2 regions of the Zhenhengia sp. genome follow, and region 2 is predicted to be linked to the other one. Evidence: a T-box and tRNA genes for the amino acid it is inferred to sense, from the RefSeq annotation. Region 2 holds a T-box; the other holds one or more tRNA genes.
The links. The T-box of region 2 lies ahead of argS (arginine--tRNA ligase). A T-box ahead of a tRNA ligase gene usually reads a tRNA of that ligase, here a tRNA-Arg.
Positions count from the first base shown of each region.

Region 1: it has a tRNA-Arg gene. The T-box ahead of argS (arginine--tRNA ligase) is inferred to sense a tRNA for this amino acid. The anticodon was not compared.

Region 1 covers NZ_JBKVCH010000024.1:794-7,433, forward strand. The annotation lists gene ACLTBU_RS16630 (TIGR03915 family putative DNA repair protein) at 1-221, opposite strand, end outside; gene ACLTBU_RS16635 (putative DNA modification/repair radical SAM protein) at 225-1,541, opposite strand; tRNA gene ACLTBU_RS16640 (tRNA-Arg) at 1,694-1,767, shown strand; gene ACLTBU_RS16645 (DUF4097 family beta strand repeat-containing protein) at 1,833-1,970, shown strand; gene ACLTBU_RS16650 (DUF4097 family beta strand repeat-containing protein) at 1,955-2,227, shown strand; gene ACLTBU_RS16655 (LysR family transcriptional regulator) at 2,497-3,396, shown strand; tRNA gene ACLTBU_RS16660 (tRNA-Asp) at 3,446-3,519, shown strand; tRNA gene ACLTBU_RS16665 (tRNA-Leu) at 3,527-3,612, shown strand; tRNA gene ACLTBU_RS16670 (tRNA-Ser) at 3,766-3,851, shown strand; gene ACLTBU_RS16675 (SLC13 family permease) at 3,958-5,406, opposite strand; gene ACLTBU_RS16680 (SLC13 family permease) at 5,653-6,640, opposite strand, start outside.
Region 2 covers NZ_JBKVCH010000001.1:38,843-45,754, reverse strand. The annotation lists gene ACLTBU_RS00255 (HAD-IIIA family hydrolase) at 165-692, opposite strand; gene argS (arginine--tRNA ligase) at 883-2,640, opposite strand; T-box leader at 2,698-2,916, opposite strand; gene ACLTBU_RS00245 (NUDIX hydrolase) at 2,961-3,566, opposite strand; gene ACLTBU_RS00240 (YitT family protein) at 3,655-4,536, opposite strand; gene ade (adenine deaminase) at 4,638-6,347, opposite strand; gene ACLTBU_RS00230 (tRNA 2-thiocytidine biosynthesis TtcA family protein) at 6,732-6,912, shown strand, end outside.

The DNA.
Region 1 (6,640 bases), on a different contig from region 2:
TAGTAGACAGTCGAGAGAATAGCGGTAGAGAGTTTAGTCTGAATACTTGTATAAACCCGCTTAAACTTATCTTGCTCTACGTTAACTTTAATAGGTTCATAAAGGAGATGAGGTATATAATTGATTTCTCTAGTAATAAGAGGAGACTCTTTATCTTGGTAAGCATAGAAAATGGCAGTAAGAAAGCCTTCAAAACTTCCATCATATAAATAATTTTTCATAATTTATAACTCTCCTGTTAATGCAGTTGGTAAATCATCTAAGAGTAAAATTCTTGACTTAGAATGAGGTTGATCAAATAGGCTAAGTTGGGTAGCATTGTTTTCAACTATATTAAGGTCTAATTCAGGTTTAATAGCAAGGCGAATTTTCTCATCATCATAGGATACATTTCCATTATACTTTCCATTACATAATATAAAATACTGTGCACGTTTTAAAACAATACGTAACTTTTTTAAGTCTTCAAAGGTTAAGTTAGTAAGTCGTCTAGCACTTATAATCTTCTTTGCACCATTAAGTCCAATACCGGGCACACGTATAAGCATTTCGTAAGGAGCTTTATTAACTTCAATAGGAAAGAGATGCATATTACGTAGTGCCCAGGAGGTCTTAGGATCAAAGTTAATATCAAAGTTAGGGTTTTGTTCATTTAGTAGTTCATTTGCTCTGAAACCATAAAGACGTAATAACCAGTCACCTTGATAGAGTCTATGTTCACGCATAACAGGCGGAGACTTAAGTAAAGGCAAGTTATTGCCTTGATTAATAGGAATATAAGCTGAGTAATAAACACGTTTAAGTGAATATTTATCATAAAGCCCCTGGCTTAGATTCATAATACTTAAGTCACTTTCTGGAGATGCCCCTACTATAAGTTGTGTACTTTGCCCACCAGGTACAAAGAGAGGTGCATGACGGAAAGACTTACGGTTATCTTGACTTTCTAGAATATGAGATTTAATAAGCCTCATAGGCTTTAATATATCTTGTTTAGCTTTACTAGGTGCTAGCAGTTTAAGGGATTTAGAAGATGGGAGTTCAATATTAACACTCATACGGTCTGCATAAAGTCCACATTCATTAATGAGGTCTTCATTTGCACCAGGTATGGCTTTAACATGAATATAACCTCTAAAGCTCTGTTCAATGCGTAGTTTCTTAAGTACTGTAGTCAAAAGTTCCATTGTATGATTTGGATCCTTAATAATAGCAGAGCTTAAGAAGAGACCTTCTATATAATTACGCCTATAGAAGTTCATCGTTAAGCTAACGACTTCATCAGGTGTAAAAGCTGCACGCCGCACATCATTAGATTGCCTGTTAATACAATAGGCACAATCATAAATACAATAGTTAGTGAGTAAAATTTTTAGTAATGAAATACATCTGCCGTCAGGCGTAAAAGAATGGCATATACCACTGGCTTCAGTAGAACCTAAAGCACCTTTCTTAGATTGCCTCTTAGAGCCTGAAGAGGAACAGGATACATCATATTTAGCTGCATCTGATAAAATCTCTAATTTTGTTTTAATATCCATAACATCACCTTATTTTATTATAACAGAACAAATGTTCGATAGTCTAGGGAAGAAAAGCTTATTTAGAGAATAAATTTAATTTATTTATGAGATTTCTCTTTACATACGTCAAAAATCATGGTAAGATAATAAAGTAATTGGTTAATCATTGTGTATCCATAGCTCAGCTGGATAGAGCAACGCCCTTCTAAGGCGTGGGTCCGGGGTTCGAATCCCTGTGGATACGTACTGAAAAAGAAGGCATATAAACTTTTAAAGTTTATATGCCTTCTTTTTGCTATAAAAATTGAAATGATCAATGTTGCTGCAAAAGAGATGAAAATAAATACGACTAGTGGAGATATAAAGGTAGAAAATATAGAGATAGATTCCCTAGAGGGAGTTAGTACAAGTGGTGATTTAGAAATGAAGGTATGTGTAATAATGTAGAGGGTAAAACCGTAAGTGGTAATATAGAACTAGAATTAATGCAGCATCCTAAACAAATAAGAGTTGAATCGGTTTCAGGTGATATAGACTTAACCTTTGCTAAGATGAACGGATTTGATTTAGAGTTTAACTCCACAAGTGGAGATTTTGAAAGTGATTTTGATGTTATGGTAAAAAGTAAGAAAAAGTATAGTTATAAGGATGAAAGTGCTAAGTTGAGGGTAAAAACAGTTTCGGGAAATCTAGAGATTAATTAGCTCAATTGTATTTAGTTTAATGGATATAAAGTTTTTTATTGGCTTAAAATAAAAGTCAAGTTGAAGTGGTTCATGACTTTTAAGAGAGTGAGGCATAAGTTGCATATGTACATCCATAAAAGGACAGGATAATGTATAGATTATATGGTGTAAATATAAATGTGTGTATATAGAATGATAGAAGATAAGCTCATTTATGAACCTTGTTCTTGTCATAAAAAATACGATATGATATAAGTAGAGTAAATAATAAAATTAAAGAGGGTTACATGAATATTAAATTAGATTATTATAAGGTATTTTGTATGGTAGCGCAGTGTCAGAGTTTTTCTGCTGCGGCAAAGAAACTTTATATGACACAGCCTGCTGTCAGTCAAACTATTATGCAGTTAGAAAGTGAACTTGGCATTAGCTTATTTAGAAGAAGTGCAAGAGGTGTAGTATTGACTGCAGAGGGGGGCTTACTCTATGAGTATATACATACAGCTATGAATCTCATTCAGGTAGGAGAACAAAAGATTAAAGAAACCCTTAATCTAGTTGCTGGAGAACTTAAAATAGGGGTGGGAGATACGATTTCAAGATTTTTCTTATTGCCCTATTTAGAAGAATTTCATACAAGATTTCCGAATATCAAACTAAAGATCATTAATCGTACTACCATTGAGCAATGCGAATTATTAAAGGCAGGCGAAATAGATCTAGCAGTATGTAATTTACCGGTAGAAGACCCAGCGTTAGAGGTAAGAGAATGTCTGCCTATACATGATATCTTTGTAGGGGGAGAGGAATATAGGAAGTTAAGTAAAAATCCTGTATCACTCGAAACTCTTACTGAGTTACCACTTATCTTTCTTGAGAAGAAATCTAATTCTCGTCAGTATGTAGAGCAATATTTACTTTCAGAAGGTATTAAAATTAATCCTGAAATAGAACTTGGTTCACATGACTTATTACTAGAGTTTGCTAAGATTAATTTAGGTATATCTTGTGTTGTTAAAGAATTTGCTAAAGATTATTTAGAAAGTAAGGGAGTATTTGAGATTAGATTGATGCAACCTATTCCTAGGAGAAGTATAGGATGTCTATTCTTAAAGAGCGTCCCTTTATCACCAGCCTCAGCAGAATTTCTTTCTATACTAGAAACAAATATAAAAAATTTAAATTAGCTATTTACATACGTCAATAGATATGTTATTATACTTATGAAATAGCGATGGCCCAGTGGTACAGTTGGTTAGCACGCCGCCCTGTCACGGCGGAGGTCGAGGGTTCGAGTCCCTTCTGGGTCGCTTATATGCCGGAGTGGCGGAACTGGCAGACGCACAGGACTTAAAATCCTGCGGGACTTACCTCCCGTACCGGTTCGATTCCGGTCTCCGGCATAGGGAAATCCTACAACATAAGTTGTAGGATTTTTTTGCCTAGCTGAGGGCTAGATTTATGGACGTTCTAAAAAACTTTAATTTTTTTAAAAAAAGGCTTTACATATGACAAATACTATGTTATTATAAGAGAGTAATTGACATAACAACTTTGGAGAGGTGTCCGAGTGGTTTAAGGAGCTGGTCTTGAAAACCAGTGACTCCGAAAGGGGCCGTGGGTTCGAATCCCACCTTCTCCGCTTCAGAGCGTATAACATAAGTTATACGCTTTTTTGTTATGTAAAAATAAGTATTATAAAAAAGCTCGAAATGCTATGTGCATTTTGAGCTTTTTTATATATGAATTTAGAAAACGATTTTAGAGAGAGGAATACCTATAACTAAAATGATAAGTAACATCACAGCTGAGATGATAGTTGTATATTTATAAATATCAGATGTTTTGAACCATGTTTTATTACCATGAATAAGTGCGGCGTAAGGGGAAGCAGCAGGTGTTACAAGAGCCATAAGAACTAAGAAGATAAATATAGAGACAATTGGGTCTGCTGATATACCCATTGTGCCACAGAATGTAAAGATGATAGGAATAAAAATCATCCCAATTACTGCACTGTTGCAGAGGTTTGTTAGTATAAGTCCGATCACTAAAATCATCGCAATAAAGACAAATTCACTTGTACCTCCGAAGATCGGAGTAAGCGTTTGTTTAAGGAATGGTGTTACACCAGTAGCTTCAGAAGTTAATGCATTACCTATAGTTAATGCAGCTGCAATAAGGAATACGGTGCTCCATTGAACCTGAGTACTCATAACAGTTTGATAGTCGATAACAAACTTACCTTCTAACTTAAGTCCACATAAAATACCTACGAGTAGTACTGCAAAACCAAATTTGTTGTCATTGAAGAACTGTTGTAATGGACCTGCTGGTAAGATACCAGGAAGGAGCATTAAGATAACAAAAAGACCGAATGCAGTAGCTAATAGCTTATGTTTGAATGTTAGAGGTGGTAAAGGGTTTTTATTAAACATTTCTGCATTAATGGCTTTTAAGCTTGTAACGTCCGGTCTTAATACATATTTCATAAATAAGATAAGGACAGTCAAGCAAATAAGTGATAAAGGAATAGTAAGTCCCATATAAGATGCATAATTTACTTCAACACCTGAAACATTCTTATAATTGCTAAGTAGAATAAGAGGAACATCTTTAAATGGTGCAGAAGCTACACCAAGTATAGCAGTAATTACAACAGCTATTAGCATAAGTGTTGGATATTTATCACCTGGTTTATAATCTAATTCTTTAAAAATTCCGTACAGTATAGGCCAGAATAAAAAGGTTGGTGCAAAAGCGCTTGATAAGAAAGCTAATACGTATACACCTAAAAGAAGCATAAAACTAAACACCCAAGGTTTTCCATTAATAATTTTACGGGTTAAAAACCATCTGCCTATGTAATTAGTTAAACCAGATTGAACAACTGCTCCAACAAGAACCATAATAAATAGCATTTGTACAACGGTAGAATCTCCAAGAAAATTCATTAAGATAGTATTCATAGGTGCATAGGAACTAATTCCTAATAGCGATACACCCACTAAGCTTGGCCAAATTGAATCACAAGTCGTCCATAAATAAATTACACCGAAGAAGATCCCGAGTACTTCCATTCCGACAGGAGTGATAGGAGCTGGTGCCGGAATGAACTTAAAGAATAACATTAATGACACGCCAATTATAGAATTAATAAGATACCAATAATTTAGCCTACGTTCTGTTTGTTGCATAAAATTCATCTCCCTTTTAAAATAAGTTCTAAAAATAACCTAAATCAAGTATGTTAAAATAATAACATAATTGAAGAAATAAAAAAATAACATAAGTTATTTAGAAATAAATTTTGTATAAAGAAATAAAAAAATAAATCAATTATATGTATATTATCACCATAATAAAAAAGTAAATTGACAATATAATTTGGGTTAATATACAGAAAAGGGCAAAATGATTGTTAATCATTTTGCCCTTGTTATTTAGAATAAAATGTTTGAAAGTGGTATACCTACTAAAATCGTAATAATTAAAATAAGTATAGTCATTAATGTAGCATATTTATATATATCATTAGAGTCTAACCAAGATTTATTACTATGCATAATTGCTGAGAATGGTGAAGCGGCAGGGGTAATAGTACCTAATAGAACAACAAAAATGAATATAGCAATAATTGGAGCAGGCATAATTCCCATAGATTGAGTGAAAGTGAGAATAATAGGGAGGAAGATAATCCCAATTACAACACTATTACAAAAGTTTGTAAGTATAAGTCCTAATATAAGTACTAAGATAATAAAAGTAATTTCTCCAGTTCCTTCAAATATAGGTGTAAGGAGTTTACTTAAGAACGGTGTTACACCTGTTACGTCTGAAGTAAGTGCGTTGCCAATCGTAAGGGCTGCACCTATGATAAATATAGAGCTCCATTGAGTATGGTTATTAGCAATAGATTGGTAGTCAATAAGGAATTTACCGTTAATTTTAATGAAACAAAGGATGCATACAACAGCTAAGGCAAAGCCATATTTATTATCATTAAAGAATGGTCTAATAGGAGAATCTGCTGGAAGAAGACCAGGTAGAAGCATGACAATAATATAAACTATGAAAGCTACTGAAAGAATCTTATGTTTTAAATTTAATGGTGGTAAAGGATTTTTATTAAACATTTCTGTATTAACTTCCTTAAGTAACGTAACATCAGGTTTTAATATATATTTCATGAGTAAAATGATGCTAATGATAGATAAGAAAGATAAAGGTAATGTTAATCCCATAAAGGCAGTATAGTTAATTTCGTTGCCGCTAAGTGTTGTATAGTTGTTAAGAAGGATAAGTGGACCGTCTTTAAATGGAGCAGCAGAGAAGCCGACAATTGCAATAACTACAACTGCAATAAGCATAAGTGTTGGATATTTATCTTTAGGTTTATAACCTAACTCTTTAAAGATACCATATAAGATA
Region 2 (6,912 bases):
TGTCAATAATATCATGAATAATAGTTTTTGGTAAATTTACACACTAATCAGTTCGTATATTTCATTTAATATTATGAGTTGAAGGGTGAATTATTAATGAGTAGTCTATAGCTGCCCAAATAGTGCGAGAATTAGATATATGATTTTATAGGTGGGTTCTTATGTTATTTATTTAATAACCAATTCATTGCGTCTAATAGGTTTTTAGCAGTATACATAGGTTCAAAGTCAATCCATTTATGACGATATTTTCCTAAAGCTTCTTCTCCTGCCCCTGTTTTAACCAAAATAGCCTGCATACCAGCTTGAGAGGCTGCTAACATATCGCTCCATCTATCTCCTATTACGACGCAATTTTTTCTATTCAATTGATAGGTCTGAGAGGCTGTTAATAACATTTCTGGACTAGGCTTGCGGCAAGAACAATTTTCAGTATGGCTATGTGGACAGATATATACTTCTCTAAATCCAAAGCTTAATAGTTCGTCTTCAAAAGCCTGCAGTGTACATTCTCCTTTTGAAATGCCTGGTTGATTAGAGAAGGCAAAAAGAGGTATATTATATCTCTTAGCAAGTTCAAGTGCCTCTTTGGCAAAAGGATAGAGTTTAAATGCTCCTGGATAGGTTACAGAAGCATCTCCACCTATGGTTCCATCTCTGTCAATAAATAAAGCTTCAATGTTACGATACATTTTATTATCCTCCTAAGCAATCATTGTTTATTTGCTATAAGGTACTGGTGTAAATATTTAGAATTTTCATTCCTCTAAGTTAGTAATGACTTTACAGGCACCATGTTCTACTTTATTATTTTAAATAAAACAAATACTATATCTTTAATACCTATATAAAATAGCATTGAAATTTTAATAGGTACATTTATTACATTTTATGAGGAACTTCTATACCAAGAAGGTCTAAGCCTGTTACAAGCATTTCCTTACAAAGTGCAGTAAGTTTAAGCCAAGATTGTTGTTTGGAAATGTTGGATTCTGTAAGTATTTTATGTTCATGGTAGAAACGATTAAATAAGTTACAAAGCTCATAAAGATACTGACAAAGTTTATGTGGGCTATATTGCATAATACTTTCAGGAACGAGTTCATTAAATAAAGCAAGTTTAAGCATCAGTGCACGTTCCATTTCACTACTTGGAGCATCTATCTTACTTCGGACATCTACTAGAGAGGCTTTTTCTAATAGAGCACTCATACGTACTGCAGTATAAAGAAGGTAAGGTCCTGTATTACCTTCAAATGAAGTGAAACGTTCTAAATCAAAGACATAGTCTTTTGAAATTTGATTGGATAAATCTCCATATTTTAAGGCAGCAAGACCAATTTGTTTAGAGATTATAAGGGCTTCTTCTTTTGAGATAGCTTTATTCTGAGCAACCTTGGCATAAACTTTTGTATGAACTTCTTCAATTAGTTGCTCTAATCTCATTACTCCACCATTTCTTGTCTTAAAAGGTTTACCATCTGTACCATTCATTGTACCAAAACCTAGGAAGGTAAGTTTTGTTGTAGGGGGAATAAGTTCAGCTTTTCGAGCTGTACGGAAGACTTGTTCAAAATGTAAGGATTGTCTTTTATCCACAATATAGATAACTTCATTTGGGTTAAAGAGCTGTTTTCTCTCGATCAAAGTCGCTAAATCGGTTGTACTATATAAAGTTGCACCATCAGATTTCACTAAAATACAAGGTGGCATTTCACGTGTATCGGCATCTTCCTTAATATCTACAACTACAGCGCCATCATTTTCATAGGCTAGCCCAAGTTCTTTAAGATTTTCAATCATTTTAGGAATATAAGGCTGAGCATCACTTTCCTTTTTCCATAAATCAAAGTGTACGTTTAAAGCTGTGTAGTTTTTCTTCAGGTCATCTATAGAAACCTTTAAGATTTGCTGCCATAAAGCTTTGTAGCCAGGATGGTTCTGTTGGAATAAAAAAGTGATATTTTTTGCCTCAGACATAAATTCAGGATGTTCTTTCGCATAGCTACTTGCCACAGGATAAATTTCTTCTAATTCTGAAATTGTAAAAGGAGCCTCATTAGGATAATCCGCTTTATACGATGCATCAAAATAAGGAAGTTCTGGGTGACGCTTTTTTACTTCTGCAATAATAAGTCCAATCTGAAGTCCCCAGTCACCTAAATGGACATCTCCTAATACGTTATAGCCTAAAAAACGATACATACGTTTAAGACTTTCACCAATAATAGCTGTTCTAAGATGTCCTATATGAAGAGGTTTAGCAATATTAGCACCGCCGTAATCAATAATAACCGTTTCTTGGTTTTCTATAGGGGTGCATCCAAATTGCGGGCTAAGAGCTACATTATTTAAGTAGCTTACTAAATAATCATCCTGCAGTGTTATATTGATAAAGCCTGGAGCAATATACTGGATTGTTTCAAAGTAAGATTGATTTTGTAAATGTTCTACTACTTCTTTTGCAATAAGTATAGGGCTTTTCTTATAAGCTTTCGCAGCAGCTAAAGCCCCATTACACTGAAATTGGCAAAGGTCAGGTCTATTAGATAGGGTTACCTGACCATACGTATGGTTATAGCCACACGATGTAAAAGTATTGCCTACAAGTTCTGTAAGCATAGATAATAAGGTTTTCATAATTTATTAACCTCCTATTGGGATTTTAGGGTATAAAAAAACCGCCTCTTATATGAAATAAGAGACGGATTCATTCCGTGGTACCACTCAAATTGGTCTTATTTTAAGACCCACTCATAACTTTAACGCAGTTAACGGCATATCCTACTTATTTAATGGGTTCAGATAGGCTTCTGATAAGGTCCTCTTCTCTTAATGTGTAGTGTAGGACTTCCACTCTGTTCCTACTCGCTGGGAATACATTTATTAAGATACTCTCCTCGTCATAGAATTTGAAATATTTCGTTTAGTATATAAAGTATTTATCTATTTGTCAAGTTTTATTCTGTAAATAAAGCACTACCTAGCTTTACAAAACTTTGTAAAAGTAGATACGTCTTAATATCTAGTTTTTCACCGCTTTGTAAAAGCTTCTCGGCATCTTCTCTCGATACAAGGAAAGGCTCAATATCCTCATCAGCCTCTAGATAATCTATAGATACTTCTCCTGTACAAATGCAGTACATGAGGCATACAGACTCATCTGTCATACCAGCAGAAAGATAGAGTTTATCTTGAGCCTTTACAAGAGATACAAGCTCAAGGCCTGTTTCTTCTTTAAGTTCACGACCAAGTGTTGTTTCTGGTGTTTCATTAGGGTCAATAAGACCAGCTGGTAATTCATAAATATAATCGTTAAGTGGTAAGCGGAATTGTTTAATCAAAACCAGTTTATTACTTTCCTTATGTAGAGCTGCAATGACAACGGCATCTGTCTTTTCTTCACCTTTATGGAAGTATTGCGTACTTAAAGTATCATAGTCTTTACGTGAAGCAATCATCCAGTGTTTAGTCATACCCTTTTTATTTTCATATTCAGCATCATAGAGGTTTAAAAATCTAGTCTGAGCTAGGGGTTTAAGTTTACGAATGGCATTTGTATGCATAAAGATCTCTCCTATTTTAAATTGTATAAATCCTTTACACAATAGTAACAGAATTATTCTCACTGTGCAAAGGATTTAACTTAAAAAGCTACATAATAGCACTATAATCTTCAATAAAGCCTTGTCCAAGTACTTCTCTTACATCAGCAATAACCACAAAGGCTTTTTCATCAATTTCTTGAATCAGGGTACGCAGTTTAGTAATTTCTTTCTGAGATACAACAGCAAAAAGCATTTCTTTAGATTCTTTAGTATACATACCACGAGCACTCAGCCCTGTTACACCACGAGGGAGCTTTTCAATAATGGCTTTAGAAATTTGTTCATTATGAGAAGACATAATAAAAACAGCTTTAGCATAATGGAGACCTGCTAGTACATTGTTTACAACACGGGTACTGACAAATACAGCAACAATGGCATACATAGCTTTATTAGCGCCAAAAACAAAAAGACCTGTTAAAAGAATAAGACCATCAATACCTAGCATGAGCTTGGCAATAGGAAAGCGTGGATGATTAAAGCGGATAATGGAAGCCAGCATATCTGTACCACCTGTACTGGCTAAATTACGTAGCACTGTACCTATTCCAAGTCCAGAAAGTGCACCGCCAAAGATACAGCATACCAAAAGGTCATCACCTACCCAGAAAGGATTAGGAATATGTTCTACGATACTTAACATCACAGATACACCAGTAACAGCTAAAGCAGATCTTTTGGCAAAGTTAAAGCCTCTTTGTTTAATACTTATAGCAAATAAAGGGATGTTCAAAACAATATTAGTAACCCATACAGGAATTGTAAAATCTAGGAATTCAGTAGACACAGTTTGCAAGATGATACCAATTCCGGCAATACCGCCAGTTACCAGTCCGTTAGGTGCAAAAAACCAGTTAATGCTCAAGGCAATTAAAATGGTACCTAATAGAATCTGTAAATAAGGATTAGAAAAATAGGATTTTTTCATAATGCCCTCCTTTAAAAAGAAAAATAAAAACACTTACCTTTAGTGTAAATGGTAAGTGTGTATTTATACCTATTTGTTGATGAATTTTATTAGAAATAGGATTATTCAGAAATAAATTCAACTGGAATATGCTTAAAAGCACCTACATCAAAGAGTCCTTTATCTGTAATTTTAATTTCTGGAATAACAGGTAATGCTAAGAAGGCTAATGTCAGGAATGGGTCAGCCTGTGGATTAATGCCTAGCCCCTTAGCGGCATCTAGCATTTCTTTAAGTTTATGAGTAACTTGTTTGGCACTTAATGTACTAATTAGACCTGCAATTGGTAAGTTCAGATGATCAAGCACTTTTCCTTCTGATACAAGGACGATTCCACCTTGTTTTTCAATTAAAGTATTGACTGCCAGTACCATATCTGCATCATTATCCCCTACACATACGATGTTATGAGAGTCATGTGCAATAGTTTGTGCAATAGCACCATTTTTAATAGAGAAGTTTTTAAGAATGGCAACAGCTTTATTCCCTGTATTGTGATGACGCTCAATTACAGCAATTTTAGAATAAGTTTCATTGGCTTTAAAGTAACCGTTTTCCACTGGTACTTCTTCTACAAGTTTCTTAGTAATAATCTGTCCGTCAATAAGCCCGATGACATGTGCTTTAGATTGTGATAAGGAAATGATTAAATCTTCTTCAGAAATTGGGTCACAATGTACTGTGTTTTGAACTGTTGTATAGGCGTCGTAACGTTTTGCAGTAATAGATGGTTCTTGTTCATACCATTTTCCCTTAGTCATAACACGGTTTACTGCTACTGTTTCAAGATTATCTAGGATAACAAGGTCTGCGTCATACCCTGGCGCTAAGGCACCTTTATGACGTAAGCTATAAACACGTGCAGGATATAAGGTAGCCATACAGATGGCTTCAATTGGGTCAATTCCTAAGCTAATACTTTCACGGATATTGCTATTAATATGGCCATCTTCAAAGATATGTTCTAAGTGTTTATCATCTGTGCAGAATACACAGTTTGTAAGTGGTAAATGAGTTTTGACAAGCTCACTGACAATATCATTTAAATTGTTAGCAGCTGTACCTTTTCTAATTTGAACAACCATACCGAGTCTAAGACGTTCTATAACCTCTTCAATCTCACTACATTCATGATCTGTATGGATACCTGAGAAAGCATAAGCTACAAGGTCATCTCCCTTAACATGAGGGGCATGGCCATCTACAATTTTATCTCCAGCTACTTTAATTTTAGCTAAAACAGATTCATCTCCAAAAAGCACCCCAGGATAGTTCATCATCTCACCCACACCCAATATACGTGGATGGTTAATGTACTTCTCCATTTTAGCAGCATCTAAAATAGCACCGCTACTTTCCATTGGTGTAGCAGGTACACAAGATGGAAGCATATAGTAAATAGAAAGGGGTGCCTGCTCACTTTCCTTAAGCATATAGTCGATACCATCAAGGCCACTTACATTGGCAATTTCATGAGGATCCGCAATAAGAGTTGTTGTACCAAAAGGTAATACAGCATGAGCAAATTCTGAAGGTGAAATCATGCTTGATTCAATATGAAGATGACTATCGATAAAGCCTGGTACCACATATTTTCCTTTAAGGTCTATTTCTTCTTTCCCTTCATAATGTCCAATACCAATAATTTTATCATTACAAATGGCTAGGTCGCCTTCTATGATCTCTTTTGTAAAGACGTTGATGATACGTCCGTTTTTTAATACTTGGTCTGCTTTTTCTAGTTTACGACATACATCTAAATAATGTTTCATAGACTGTCTCCTTTACCATCTTTTATTTTTTAAGGACTATCTTATCAGAAAGCGTCCACGTTGTCATCTAAATTTCGTATTTTATTAAACTTTCTACTTTATGCCCTAAAAGTAGAAAGTTTAATAGACATTCTTTATACTAAGAGTATACTTGAAGAAAAATCAAGATATAACCTTATTATAAAATTTCATCGAACTTTAACAAAAAATAAACAATACATTTTGGTTCATAGTTCGGATAAGTATCAAAAATACCCGTCAATATAATTTGTACTCAAAAATAAATGTTCGGATTTTTGAGTTTTGCTTTTATCTCAAAGGTAATACCTTTATAATAAAATGAGCTAGAATAAGGGATTACCCTAAACTATGGAGGACTTATAAATGAAAATTCAACATTTGCTTAGCTACGCCAGACGTGCGATACAAGATTATCATATGATTGAAGAAGGTGACCGTATTGCGGTAGGTATTTCAGCAGGTAAGGATAGCCTAGCACTTCTTCTTGCCTTAAGACATTTACAATACTTCTATCCTAAGAAATTTGAGCTCGAAGCTATTACAG